Regions from separate parts of the Labrys sp. KB_33_2 genome, predicted to be linked through region 1. Evidence: predicted binding sites of a transcription regulator. Region 1 holds the regulator's gene; each other region holds the start of a gene.
The links. The regulator LexA, encoded in region 1, represses DNA repair genes until DNA is damaged. The targets are predictions, from matches to a motif close to TGTTCNNNNTGTGTTCNG.

Region 1 (3,563 bases):
GTGCCGAGCGACCGCCTGCTCGTCGGTGAGAGTGGCATCTTCTCGCCAGCCGACGTCGGCCGCCTGCAGCGGGTCGGGGTCAACACCTTCCTGGTCGGCGAAAGCCTGATGCGCCAGGCCGACGTCACTGCCGCCACCCGCGCCTTGCTGGCCCTGGACGGCGCGGCATGAGCCAGCAGCGCACGAAACGCGGCCTTACCCATCTCGACGCCTCCGGCGAGGCGAATATGGTCGACGTCTCGCAAAAGGCCGTGACCAGCCGCACCGCGATCGCTGAAGGGCGCGTGGTGATGCAGCGTGAAACGCTCGACCTCGTGTTGTCCGGCGATGCCAAGAAAGGCGATGTCCGCGCCACGGCCCGCATCGCCGGCATCATGGCAGCCAAGAAGACGCATGAGCTGATTCCACTTTGCCATCCGCTGCTTCTCAGCAAGGTTGCCGTCGAAATCGAGCCCGACACCGCTCTGCCGGGTCTGACCGTGCGGGCGACGGCCAAAGTTGCCGGCCAGACCGGCGTGGAGATGGAAGCACTTACCGCAGTCTCCGTGGCCTGCCTGACCATCTATGACATGGTCAAGGCCGTCGATCGGGGCATGCGCATCGAGGCGATCAGGCTCGTGGAGAAATCCGGCGGCAAATCCGGCGATTGGCATGCGGAGGAAAATCGATGAGCCTGCTTCCCGTCGCGGACGCACTGGCCAAGGTGGTTGCCGGCGTAGCCCCGCTTCCAACCGAAACAATATCGCTGCATGCCACGCGCGGACGTGTTCTCGCTTCGGCCATCACGGCGCTGAGGACCCAGCCCGGCTTCAACGCCTCGGCCATGGACGGCTATGCGGTGCGAGCGGCAGATGCCAAGGAAGGTGCCAGCCTCGAATTGATCGGAGAATCGGCGGCTGGGCACGGCTATGCCGGAAGAGTTGGCGAAAACCAGGCCGTTCGCATCTTCACGGGTGCGCCCGTGCCGGATGGCGCCGACACAGTGGTTATCCAGGAGCACACGAGCCGCGAGGGCAATCGCGTCATCGTGGAGGCGGCGGCCAGGCTCGGCCAGCATATCCGGGCCCGTGGCCTGGACTTTGCCGAAGGACGGGAGGCTTTGACATCAGGCACCGTCATCGGTCCCCGCGACATAGCGCTTGCCGCGGCCATGAATCATCCTGCCCTGTCGGTCCGCCGCCGCCCCAAAGTTGCTATTCTCGCGACCGGCGATGAATTGGTACTGCCCGGTCAAGCCATCGGCGAGAATCAGATCGTCGCCTCCAACAATTTCGCCATTCGGGCACTGGTCGAGGCCGAGGGGGGCGAAGTACTCGACCTCGGCATCGCCAGCGACGACTTCCCGGCCCTGGAAGCGGCCATTCGGCGGGCTCGTACCGAGAAGGCGGATGTGCTCGTCACTATCGGCGGTGCTTCGGTCGGCGATCACGATCTGATCCAGACCGCGCTCACCCGCGAAGGCATGCGGCTCGGCTTCTGGAAGATCGCCATGCGCCCGGGCAAGCCCCTGCTGCACGGGCGGCTCGGCTCAATGCATATCCTCGGCCTACCCGGCAATCCGGTATCCTCGGTGGTCTGCGGCGTCCTCTTCCTGGTACCCCTGTTGCGTACGTTGCTGGGGCGGGCCGATGCGGGTCTGTCCCGCCGCAAGGCCGTCTTCGCCAGCGCTTGGCCAGCCAACGACGTTCGTGAAGACTATATCCGTGCCCGCTTCGTGCTTGACGATACGTTAGACATCCTCAAGGTGGAACCGCTGGAGCTGCAGGATTCGTCGCTGGTGAGTGTGATGCAGCATGCCGACTGTCTGGTTGTCCGGCCGCCCTTTGCGCCGGAAGCAAAACCAGGCGATATCTGCGAGATCATCGATCTTCGTGCGGCCGGCTATTGACGCTACCCTTAACCTGAACTTCACAGTTGCAGAACACAGTAGGAACATGTAGCACTGTTCTTGTTTTGTTTACACCTTCACCGTGATTCGCGGCCGCCACGACGGGAAAGCCATGCTGACCAAGAAACAACACGAATTGCTTCGGTTCATTCATGAGCGCCTGAAGGAACAGGGCGTGCCCCCCTCCTTCGATGAAATGAAGGAGGCGCTGGACCTGCGCTCCAAGTCCGGCATCCACCGCCTGATCATGGCTCTGGAGGAGCGCGGCTTCATCCGGCGCCTGCCAAACCGGGCACGCGCGCTCGAAGTGGTACGCCTGCCCGAATCCGCCGTGCCAGGCGGCCTGTCGCTGGCCTCTTCACAGCGGGGCTTCCGCCCCAACGTGATCGAGGGCAATCTCGGCAAGGTCCGCCCCGTCAGGCCGGAAATGGACGAGGATGTCGGCCGGCCGGTTCTGGTCCCGGTGATGGGACGCATCGCCGCCGGTACGCCGGTCTCCGCCATCCAGACCAAGAGCCACACCATCAGCGTTACGCCGGAAATGCTGTCCTCAGGTGATCATTTCGCCCTGGAAGTGCGCGGTGATTCAATGATCGAAGCTGGTATCTTCGACAATGACACCGTGCTGATCCGCCGCCAGGACCATGCCGATACCGGCGATATCGTGGTAGCCCTGATCGACGATGAGGAAGCCACGCTGAAGCGCTTGCGCAAGCGCGGCGCCTCCATTGCGCTGGAGGCGGCCAATCCGGCTTACGAAACCCGTATTTTTGGCCCGGACAGGGTACAGATCCAGGGTAAATTGGTGGGCCTGTTCCGCCGATATTGAGAGCATGCGAATTTGGTTCGCTTGCAATGACTGGCCTTCATACAGTCAGCGGCCGCGCTCTGGAACGACGTGACGTCGAGCGGTTGCTCAAGGAGCGCGCGCCGTATTGCCTTGTCGATTGTGAACTGGAGGAATGCGATCTTTCGCGTCTCGACCTGTCCCACTGGTCGTTCGAGCGTTGCATTCTCAAAAATGCCAAGCTGGTCGGCGCCAAGCTCGCGAATACACTATGGCGCAATTGCAAGGCAGGCGGTGCCGATTTCCGTGGCACCGACCTCGAAGATGCTGCATTCCGCACGGGTAACTACAGCAATGCCAGCTTTCGACGCGCCAAAGCGGCCTCGACGGTTTTTACCGGCTGCAAACTGACAGGCGCGGATCTCTCGGAAATCGCCGCATTCGGGCTCGTTTTCGAGGAGGTCTTGCTTATGTCGGCGAAACTGCCGGCCTTTTCCTTTCGTAAGTCCACGCTACGCCGCCTCGACTTCACCCAGGCCGATCTGCGCCAATGCGATTTCCGCGATGTCATCTTCGAAGAGTGCAGCCTGCGCGATGCCAATCTGGTCGATGCCCGTTTCGAAGGAGCGGATCTACGCAGTGCCGATCTCGGCGGCTTGAAGCTTGGTGACGCCCGTTATTTCAAGGGCGCCACGATCTCGAAAAACCAGACCGGCCAATTGCTGGCCGAGCTAGGCTTGCGGATCGCCTGAAGAAGGTCTGGAGTTCGCAGGCAAATCCGCTTGATGGTCGGGTAGCCCCGGGTGTCTTCGAACTACCATCTGTCCGAAGACCCGGCCTGGCTGACAGCGCCGATCAGTCGACCGCGATCATGACGTCGGAGGCCTT
Region 2 (3,563 bases), on a different contig from region 1:
GATTGGTCACCACGCCCTCGAAGGCCTTGCGTGTCTCATAGGAGCGCAGGCCGTCATCGAAGGAAAAGACGATTTGCTCCTCGCCCGAGCCATAGAGGAACACCTGCTGCACCTTCTCCGGCAGGTCCTTCCAGGGCGTGGTCACGCCGAACTTGTAATGCTTGGCGAGGGCGTCGACGGTCTGGCTGTAATAGGGGCTGGTGGATTTCGCCCAAGGCGCCAGCGCGCCCTTGCGCAGCGACAGGGTCTCGTCGGGCACCACCAGGACGGGATCGACCGTCATCTCGGTGCCGATGCCGTCGCAGGACGGGCAGGCGCCAAAGGGGTTGTTGAAGGAGAACAGCCTGGGCTCGATCTCCGGAATGGTGAAGCCGGAAACCGGGCAGGCGAATTTCTGGCTGAACATCACGCGCTTGGATGAGCCGTCGGCCTCCTTCTGATCGGCCAGTTCGACCACGGCGATGCCGTCGGCCAACTCCAAGGCCGTCTCGAAGGAATCAGCCAGGCGGCTGGCGATATCGGCGCGCACCACGATGCGGTCCACCACCACGTCGAGATCGTGCTTGAGCTTCTTGTCGAGGGCGGGGGCGTCGGCGATCTCGTAGAAGGTACCGTCGATCTTGACACGCTGGAAGCCGCGCTTGAGGAAGTCGGCGAGTTCCTTGCGATATTCGCCCTTGCGCCCGCGCACCACCGGCGCGAGCAGGAACAGCCTGGTGCCCTCTGGCATGGCCATGACGCGATCGACCATCTGGCTGACGGTCTGACTTTCGATCGGCAGCCCGGTCGCCGGCGAATAGGGAATGCCGATACGAGCCCAGAGCAGGCGCATATAGTCGTAGATCTCTGTGACTGTCGCCACCGTCGAGCGGGGATTGCGCGAGGTCGTCTTCTGTTCGATCGAAATGGCGGGCGACAGGCCGTCGATCTGGTCGACGTCCGGCTTCTGCATCATTTCGAGGAATTGGCGCGCATAGGCCGAAAGGCTCTCGACATAGCGGCGCTGTCCCTCGGCATAGATGGTGTCGAAAGCGAGCGAGGACTTGCCCGAGCCGGACAGGCCGGTGAACACCACGAGCTTGTCACGCGGGATTTCCAGATCGACATTCTTGAGATTGTGCTCGCGCGCGCCGCGCACGGTGATGAAGCGGCGGTCGGCAGGCGACGGAACAGCGCTGCCGGAGATGGGGCGGCCAGACATACGGACGATCCTGTGGGCTTTTGTCGAGAGATAGGCGCTTTGGCTCGCAAATTGAAGGAGGGCTGGTGAAAAAACAAGAACAATTCGTGAACTTATCCGCAAAATTTTGCGGCACCCCGAGTTCCGATGGGTTATGCACGCGCCATGATCGAGATTAACCCCACCTTGTTCATCGACGAGCGCGAGATCGATGAGGACTTCGTGCGCTCCTCGGGGCCCGGCGGACAGAATGTCAACAAGCTGTCGACGGCGGTGCAGTTGCGCTTCAATATCCGCAGGTCGCCCTCGCTCCCGAACGACGTCGCCATCCGAGCCCAGAAGCTGGCGGGCAGGAAGCTGACGCAGGAGGGCGTGCTGGTGATTGTTGCCCAGCGCTTCCGCACCCAGGAGCGTAATCGCGAGGACGCGCGCGAGCGGTTGGTCGCTCTCCTGCGGGAGGCCGCCACGCCGCCGCCGCCGCCCCGCAAGGTGACGAAGCCCTCCAAGGCCGCCAAGGCGCGGCGGCTGGAATCGAAATCGCGCCGCTCAAACGTGAAATCGCTGCGTGGCGGCAAGTTCTCCGTGGATTGAGGTCCGGCCGAGGACGAAGCCCGGGCACGGCAAATCGGAGCTTTTGAGATTTCGCCGTTTGCTTTTCGGGGCAGACTGCCGGGATCAGGCCAGGATGCGCGCCTTCACTTCGTCCATCGTCTCGGCGATGTAGTCGGCACCGGCTGCCACCAGGGTTTCCTCGCTGGGGGGCATATGATGCAGTCCGCCGACAAAGCCGATCACCGTCATGCCGGCGGCCTTGGCTGCCTTGATGCCGACCACGCTGTCCTCGACCACCACGGTCTTGGCGGGATCCACACCGAGAGCCCTCGCGGCATGCAAAAACAGGTCCGGGGCCGGTTTTCCCTGTGCCACCAGATTTGCGCTGAAGATGTTGGGATAGACGAGCTCGAACAGGTTGGTGATGCTGAGGCCGAGACCGAGCTTGGCCGGCGGGCTGTTGGAAGCCACGCAAAAGGGCATCGGCAGGGTTTGGAGCACTTCGCGCACGCCCGGAATCGGTTCCAGACGCGTCACATAGGCGGCCCGAAGCATGCGGCGCGTAGTCTCGGCATGGTCCGGTGGCAGCTTGAGCCCGAAATCCTGCTCGAAACGCTCTTCCAAGGCTTCCTGGGTCAGACCGAGAAAGCGCTGCATCACGTCATGCGGGGTGACTTTTACGCCGAGGGCCGACAGGGCCTCGGCTTCGACTTCCGCCGACAGGATCTCGCTGTCGACGAGAACGCCATCGCAATCGAAAATCACTAGAGAGAAGGGCATGGGAACCGCCTGATCCGAGAAGACGTGCAGAGGCCGGCGTGTCGCGATTCTTGTCAAGGTGAGCCCGAGCCAGGGAGATGATGGCGCGCTGCCATGCGTTCCGGCAAGTTCTTTCCAACGATTCGAGGCTGCCATGTCCATCATCCCGTCCCTGAGCCGCGAAGAAAGCTGGATGCGCAAGTCCGCGCTCCATTATCTCGGCCAGCGATCGACCAGCGTCGCCAATCTCCGCCAGGTCTTGCTGCGGCGGGCGCGTCGCAAATTGGACCCGGAAATCGAAGTCGCCGAAATGATCGAGCGCACCATCGATTATTGCAGGCAGCTCGGTTTCATCGACGATGCCAGTTTCGTGGAGGCCCGCCTTCATGCCGGGCGCAGCCGCGGCTTTTCCGCCCGCAGGATCGGTGCCGCCCTGGCGGCCAAGGGGGTTGATCGCACCTTGGTGGCCCAGGCCCTTGCGGGGGAGGACCGCGATGAAGCTGAAGAAAGAGCCGCTGCCCGGCTGGCACAGCGCCGGCGCATTGGCCCCTGGCGGCGGACCGACCGCGATGCCGAGCTCGAGCGGGAGATTGCGATATTGGCACGCGGAGGCTTTGCTGTCTGGCTGGCCCGCCGCATCGTTACCGCGGATCCCGACGAAATCCGTGCTCTTCTCGAGGTTTGAAATCTTGCATCGGCCGGGTGCGGCGTGTTTTGTATGATGAATACAGTCCTCTTGGTGGAATCGGCATGTTCGAACTTTTCTGGCGCGGCGTTGCGATCGGCGTTGGCGCAACGGTCCTCATGGATCTGTGGGCGATCCTGCTGCACAAATTCTTCGGTGAGAACCTGCCCAACTGGGCGCCTGTGGGCCGCTGGTTCTGGCATCTGAAAGAGGGCCGTGTCTTCCATGACGATATCGGCAAGGCCGCACCCTACGCCCATGAATTGGCACTGGGCTGGATCGGCCATTACGTGGTCGGCATTCTCTACGGCGTGATCCTGGTGATCTTCGCTGGTGCGGCTTGGCTGTCCGACCCGACATTCCTGCCGGCCTGGATCCTCGGCATCG
Region 3 (3,563 bases), on a different contig from region 1:
CCGAACGAGTTCTTCACGGCATTGCCGATCGGATTGACCAATCCTGCCGCACTGGCCATCGCCTCCAGATAGCTTAGATCCTTGTAGGCGTTGGCGATGGTGAATTTGTGGGCATCCTTGTCGCCCTCCAGGACCCAGCGCGAAAAGGTCTGGTAGAAACCGCAATCCATGCGGCCGCCGCGGATGACGCTGTCGAAGCGCTTGGGTGTGATGCCGACCTTCTGCGACAAAGCGAGGGCCTCGGCATAGAGGGCGGCATAGCCCAACGACAGGAAATTATTGAGCAGCTTCATGCGGTGACCGTCGCCCGTGCCGCCGATATGCACGATGCGTCCGGCCCAGGTTGATATCACCGGCTTGAGGCGCTCGAACAGGGCGTCGCTTGCGCCGACCATGGTATCGAGCGTGCCTTCCCAGGCTTCCTTCGGCGTGCGGCCGAGCGGCGCATCGGCGTAATCGATGCCGGCTTCGGCGAGTTCGGCCGCGAGGGCGAGGGTGGAATTGGGATCGGAGGTCGAGCAGTCGACGACGACGGCCCCCGGCTTCAGGCCGGCCTTCAGCCCATCGGGACCGTGTACCAGCGCTTCCACCTGTCGCGAACCGGTGACGCAGAGGAAGACGATGCTGGAAGCGGCGCCCACCTCGCGCGGGGTCTTGGCCTCCTTGGCGCCGCGGGCCACGAGATCCTCCACCGGCGCCCGGTTGCGGTGGCCCATCACCGTCAGGGCGTAGCCCTTCTCCACGATGTTCTTGGCCATGCCATGGCCCATATAGCCGACCCCGATGAAGCCGACGCTTTCCTGCGCATTCGTCATTGCAATCGTCCCGTTTCCTGTCCCGCATTTCCGACGCGGGTTGCCGGCGCATCCTGCCGACGGTGAGTGTGGACGGGGATGGGCTTCGGGCGCAAGCCCGATGGTGCAATGGTATGATGATTTATCGAAGGTCGGCCTGCACCGAGCAGTCAGCTTCTGTTAAATAAGAACGATGAGAACAAAAATAGAACTTGCATGAATGAGAACAAAATGGGTACATACCGCCACGGGGCTTTGAATTGCGACAAGATGCAAGCCCAGTGTTGAAAACGATTGGTTCGGATGACGAATCCGTTCGTGCTTGATAGGGAAACGGGCATATGAGTCAGACGCAGCTGCGCTTGGTCGAAGGAAGCTCCATGGACAAGACGAAGGCGCTCGACGCCGCCCTATCACAGATCGAACGCGCTTTCGGCAAGGGCTCGATCATGCGGCTCGGCAAGGGTTCCAAGACGATGGAGGTGGAGGCGATCTCCACCGGCTCCCTTGGTCTCGATATTGCGCTCGGTGTCGGCGGCCTGCCCAAGGGGCGCGTCATCGAGATCTACGGGCCGGAATCCTCCGGCAAGACCACGCTGGCGCTGCACAGCGTCGCCGAGGCCCAGAGGAGAGGCGGCGTTTGCGCCTTCATCGACGCCGAACACGCGCTCGATCCGGTCTATGCCCGCAAGCTGGGCGTCAATCTCGACGAATTGCTGATCTCGCAGCCCGATACCGGCGAACAGGCCCTTGAAATCTGCGACACGCTGGTGCGCTCGGGGGCGATCGACGTCATCGTCATCGATTCCGTGGCGGCGCTGACGCCCAAGGCCGAAATCGAAGGCGAAATGGGCGATGTGCAGCCCGGCCTGCAGGCCCGCCTGATGAGCCAGGCGCTGCGCAAGCTGACGGCCTCGATCGGGCGTTCCAACTCGATGGTCATCTTCATCAACCAGATCCGCATGAAGATCGGCGTGATGTATGGCAGCCCGGAAACCACCACGGGCGGCAACGCCCTGAAATTCTATGCCTCGGTCCGCCTCGACATTCGCCGTATCGGCGCGATCAAGGACAGGGAAGAGGTGGTCGGCAACCAGACCCGCGTGAAGGTCGTCAAGAACAAGGTGGCGCCGCCCTTCAAGCAGATCGAATTCGACATCATGTATGGCGAAGGCATCTCGAAGGTGGGCGAATTGGTCGACCTCGGCGTCAAGGCCGGCGTGGTCGAAAAATCAGGCGCCTGGTTCAGCTATGAGAGCCAGCGTCTCGGCCAGGGCCGTGAGAACGCCAAGCAGTTCCTCAAGGACAATCCGGATGTGGCGGATAAGATCGAGGGCCAGATTCGCCAGAATGCCGGCCTGATTGCCGAGCGTATCCTCGACAATATCGACCCGTCCGAAGCCGAGGGCGAATGAGGTCGGCCTCGACCGGCTTCTCACGTCTGGCCTAAGCAGAGCCAATTCACACCGAATAACCCGTCTGTCGCTCCCGGCAGTCGGGTTTTTCATGTATGCGCGCCTCGACAGGCCGAAACAGCCCCGCTACAACGCCCCACCACCATGTTGCTGGCCATGCCGAAAGGAAGGGACCAGCCAAAACAGGCATTTGGGCCAAATAGGCAAATTGGACATGAGCGGCGTCAACGAGATCCGATCCACCTTCCTCGACTATTTCGTGCGGAACGGCCATGAAGCCGTGGCGTCTTCGCCGCTGGTGCCACGCAACGATCCGACCTTGATGTTCACCAATGCCGGCATGGTGCAGTTCAAGAACGTCTTCACCGGCATCGAGAAGCGCTCCTATTCGCGTGCCGCGACCTCGCAGAAATGCGTGCGCGCCGGCGGCAAGCACAATGATCTCGACAATGTCGGCTACACGGCACGGCATCACACCTTCTTCGAGATGCTCGGCAACTTTTCTTTCGGCGATTATTTCAAGGATCGCGCGATCGAGCTCGCCTGGAACCTGATCACCAAGGATTTCGGCCTGCCGGCTTCCAAGCTCTTGGTGACCGTCTACTCCGAGGACGATGAGGCGCATCGGCTGTGGAAGAAGATCGCCGGCCTGTCGGACGATCGCATCATCCGCATTCCGACCTCGGACAATTTCTGGCGCATGGGCGATACCGGGCCCTGCGGCCCCTGCTCGGAGATCTTCTACGATCATGGCGAGCATATCTGGGGTGGGCCGCCCGGTTCGCCGGATGAGGATGGCGACCGCTTCATCGAGATCTGGAACCTCGTCTTCATGCAGTTCGAGGAACTGGTCGGTGGCGAGCGCGTCAACCTGCCGCGCCCCTCGATCGACACCGGCATGGGCCTCGAGCGCATCGCCACCGTGCTGCAGCACAAGCACAACAATTACGACATCGACCTCTTCCAGGCCTTGATCCGCGCGTCGGTGGAGGCGATCGGCGTGCCGGCCGAAGGGCCGGCGCTTGCCAGCCATCGCGTCATCGCCGACCATTTGCGGGCTTCCTCCTTCCTGGTCGCCGACGGCGTGCTGCCGTCGAACGAGGGCAGGGGCTATGTGTTGCGCCGCATCATGCGCCGCGCCATGCGTCACATCTCCCTGCTCGGCGCCAAGGATCCCGTCATGTGGAAGCTGGTGCCCGCGCTGGTGCGCGAGATGGGCGCCGCCTACCCCGAACTCGTGCGGGCCGAGGCCCTGATCAGCGAGACCCTGCGCCTGGAAGAAACCAGCTTCCGCCGTACGCTGGAGCGCGGCCTTGCCCTACTCGACGCCGAGACCGTGAAGCTCGGCGACGGC
Region 4 (3,563 bases), on a different contig from region 1:
CCACTCATTTTGGCTCTAGCGTTACAATGTGTGGCCAGCGCCGCCTTTCGCCTTGCCTCGTCCCGCTCCTTGCCGCTAGAAGGAGGCCATTCAGAAGGACCCGGTGAAATTCCGGGTGGCTCTTCCGGCCGCCGATCCGCCGGATAACGCAAATGGCGCGACAGCATCATCCAACCCGTTTCACCGGGTATGGCCGCATGTCCCTTGCGAATTTTCTCATGAACAAATTGTCTGCCTATTCCCGGGAATGGTTTTCCAATCCACGCGGCGACGTGCTTTCCGGCATCGTCGTCGCCCTCGCCCTGATCCCCGAAGCCATCGGCTTTTCGGTGATCGCGGGCGTCGACCCCAAGGTCGGCCTTTATGCCTCCGTGGTGATCGCCTGCGTGATCGCCTTCACCGGCGGTCGCCCCGCCATGATCTCGGCGGCAACGGCCTCCACGGCCGTGCTGATGACGGGCCTGGTGCGCGACCACGGCGTGCAATATCTGTTTGCGGCGACCATCCTGATGGGCGTCTTCCAGATCATCGCCGGCTTTCTCAAGCTCGGCCGGCTGATGCGCTTCGTCTCCCAGTCGGTGATGACGGGCTTCGTCAACGCCCTGGCGATCCTGATCTTCCTGGCCCAACTGCCCGAGCTCGTAAATGTGCCGGTGGCGACCTACGGCCTGATCGCCCTCGGCCTCGCCATCATCTATCTGTTTCCCTATGTCACCAGGGCCATTCCCGCACCCCTGGTCGCGATCGCCGTGCTCACCGCCATCGCCTGGGGTCTCGGACTGGACGTGCGCACGGTGGCCCATCTGGGCGAGCTTCCCTCCACGCTGCCGAGCTTCGGCTTGCCTGAGGTGCCGCTGACGCTGGAGACGCTCAGGATCCTGACGCCGGTGGCGCTCACTCTGGCGGCCGTGGGCCTGCTTGAATCCCTGCTCACCGCGCAGATCGTCGACGACATGACGGATACGCCGAGCAACAAGAACCGCGAATGCGCCGGCCAGGGCATCGCCAACATGGCCTCAGCCGTGTTCGGCGGCATGGGCGGCTGCGCCATGATCGGCCAATCGGTGATCAACGTCTCCTCCGGCGCCCGCGGCCGTCTGTCCTCGCTGGTCGCCGGCGGCTTCCTCCTGGTCCTGCTGGTGGCGCTGCAGGACCTGCTCGCCATCGTGCCGGTCGCCGCCTTGACGGCGGTGATGATCATGGTCTCGGTCAACACCTTCTCCTGGCGCTCGCTCCTGCAATTGCGCAGCAATCCCGTGCCCTCCTCCGTGGTGATGCTGGCAACCGTCGGCACCGTGGTGGCGACGGCCGACCTCGCCAAGGGCGTGCTGGTGGGCGTGCTCCTGTCGGGCGTGTTCTTCGCCGGCAAGGTCTCGCGCCTCAGCCGCGTGCGTTCGAGCCTCTCGGCCGACGGCAAGGAGCGCGTCTATCGGGTCGAAGGGCAGATCTTCTTCGCATCGGCGGGTACCTTCAGCGATGCCGTCGACGTGCAGGAGCCCATCGAGCGCATCGTCATCGACGTCGGCGCGGCGCATTTCTGGGACATCTCGGCGGTCGGCGCGCTCGACCGCATCGTCCTCAAAGCGCGCCGCCAGGGGCGCGAGGTCGAGGTCGTCGGCCTCAACGAGGCCAGCGCCACCCTGGTGGAACGCTTCGCCGTGCACGACAAGGAAGGCCAGGCTGGTTCCCTGCCGTCACATTGAGGCGCGTTTCGCACGACCTTTGAAATCGGGGACTCTGCCATCCCGTCATGGAAGAGTCCCTTTACCATGCCGCGCTCTTTTGCGGCCGGATGGAGCGTGATCGAAGACTCCGCTTGAAATGTTCTTGTTTTGTTCTAATCTGAACGAAACGGATCATAGCCATGACGATACGCGTTGCCCCTCCTCCTGTTCCAAAACATTTTCCAGAAAAGTTGGCAGGCTTTTCGGTTAAGAAAATGCGTCAAAACAATGAGGTAGAGAAAAATCGGGATCCAGCGGAATCGCAATTTTCTCTCGCCGGCCAACGGGCCGAGAAGCTGGCGGAATTACGCGCTCTGCTGCCCCGGCTCGACCACGTGCATGCCGATGCCGGTGTGCTGCCTTTCGGCATCGGGGCGATCGACGCGCGCCTGCCGGGCGGCGGCCTCGCCTTGGACGGCCTGCATGAAATCGCGCCGCAAACCATTTTCGACAATGGCAGCGCGCTGGGTTTCCTCGCCTCCCGCCTGTGCCTGCGACAGGCCAAGGGGACGATCTGGCTGGTGACCTCGCCGCGCGGCATGGCCGGCCTGGGACGGTTTTACGGCCATGGCTTCAACGCCCTCGGCCTCGATCCCACCGGATTGGTCGTGGTCACGGCCGGCGACGAGACCGAGGCTGCCTGGGCCATGGAGGAGATCCTGCGCTCCGGCGCCGCTGCGGCGGTGGCAGCCGTGACGGGTGGCGGCATGGACGCTACCACCAGCCGCCGCCTCCAGCTCGCGGCCGCCTCCGCCCCCTGTCCCCTCTTCCTTCTGCGCCCGTCTTTGGCCACGCCTTCCCTGGCTGCGATCACCCGCTGGCGCATCGGCGCGGCCGCAGGTCCGCGCGATCGTTTCGGCCTTCTCACCGCCTGGCGCTGGCACGTTCGGCTCGAACGCAGCCGCAACGGGCAAAGCGGATCCTGGTTCATGGAGTATGACCATGCCTCGCATCGTCTCGATCTATCTGCCACGCTGGCCGATCCAGCGCTTTCTCGTCGCCCAGAGCAACACGCCAAGGTCGCCTGATACGATCAACGGCCATTACCCCTTCGTCCTGACGGTCGACGCCGCCGGCGGCCCTCGCATTGCTGCCGCCAGCAAGCCGGCCGAGAGCGAAGGCCTCGCGGCAGGCGGGCTGGTTGCCGATGCGAGAGCCAAGGTGCCGGGCCTGCAGACGCGGCCGGCCATGCCCGAGGCCGACGCCAAGGCCCTGCACCGGCTCGGCCTGTGGGCGATGCGCTATACGCCCTCCGTGGCCCTTTACCGCGAGGCCGACGGCGCCGACGGCCTGTTCCTCGACATCACCGGCGCCAGCCATCTGGCCGGCGGCGAGCAGGCCCTTCTCGCCGACATCGTCAAGCGCCTGCGCCATCTTCGCCTCGGTGCGCGCGTGGCGCTGGCCGACACACCCGGCGCGGCCTGGGCTCTCTCCCGCTTCGATGCCCAGAATGGTTGCATTCTGGCCGAGGGCAGCGATCCCGCCCCGGCTCTGGCCGATCTGTCCCTGGCTGCCCTGCGCCTCGGCGATGATCTCATCCAGACCCTGCACCGTCTCGGCTTCATCCGCATCGGGGATCTCATCGGCAAGCCGCGAGCCCCCTTCGCCGCGCGCTTCGATGCGATCCTGCTCAAGCGCTTCGACCAGGCCATGGGGCGGCGCGAGGAAGCCCTTGCTCTGATCGAACCGCCGCCGCTCTACCATCGTAGTCGCCAGCTCCTCGAGCCGGTGGTGAGCCAGGCAGCCGTGGTGCATGTCGCCACCCGCCTGATGCAGGACCTGGTTCCCGCCCTCGTCGCCGGCGGGGTGGCAGTGCGCGCTTTGCAGCTCCGCCTGTTC

Region 2: uvrA (excinuclease ABC subunit UvrA) is a predicted target of LexA. The motif match lies at 1,277-1,294, and genes of this name have one in related genera.
Region 3: recA (recombinase RecA) is a predicted target of LexA. The motif match lies at 990-1,007, and genes of this name have one in related genera.
Region 4: AB4037_RS14395 (ImuA family protein) is a predicted target of LexA. The motif match lies at 1,823-1,840, and genes of this name have one in related genera.

What each region holds. Positions count from the first base shown of each region.
Region 1 covers NZ_JBFREW010000010.1:115,738-119,300, forward strand. Annotated here, with positions in the region: gene trpC (indole-3-glycerol phosphate synthase TrpC) at 1-171, shown strand, start outside; gene moaC (cyclic pyranopterin monophosphate synthase MoaC) at 168-671, shown strand; gene AB4037_RS18385 (molybdopterin molybdotransferase MoeA) at 668-1,888, shown strand; gene lexA (transcriptional repressor LexA) at 2,001-2,717, shown strand; gene AB4037_RS18395 (pentapeptide repeat-containing protein) at 2,744-3,427, shown strand; gene AB4037_RS18400 (TOBE domain-containing protein) at 3,531-3,563, opposite strand, start outside.
Region 2 covers NZ_JBFREW010000013.1:53,292-56,854, reverse strand. Annotated here, with positions in the region: gene uvrA (excinuclease ABC subunit UvrA) at 1-1,201, opposite strand, end outside; gene arfB (alternative ribosome rescue aminoacyl-tRNA hydrolase ArfB) at 1,328-1,771, shown strand; gene AB4037_RS22520 (HAD family hydrolase) at 1,856-2,512, opposite strand; gene AB4037_RS22515 (regulatory protein RecX) at 2,646-3,176, shown strand; gene AB4037_RS22510 (DUF2938 domain-containing protein) at 3,242-3,563, shown strand, end outside.
Region 3 covers NZ_JBFREW010000016.1:77,922-81,484, forward strand. Annotated here, with positions in the region: gene AB4037_RS25965 (NAD(P)-dependent oxidoreductase) at 1-815, opposite strand, end outside; gene recA (recombinase RecA) at 1,136-2,209, shown strand; gene alaS (alanine--tRNA ligase) at 2,424-3,563, shown strand, end outside.
Region 4 covers NZ_JBFREW010000007.1:89,216-92,778, forward strand. Annotated here, with positions in the region: sul1 at 94-149, shown strand; gene AB4037_RS14390 (SulP family inorganic anion transporter) at 219-1,703, shown strand; gene AB4037_RS14395 (ImuA family protein) at 1,940-2,752, shown strand; gene AB4037_RS14400 (Y-family DNA polymerase) at 2,667-3,563, shown strand, end outside.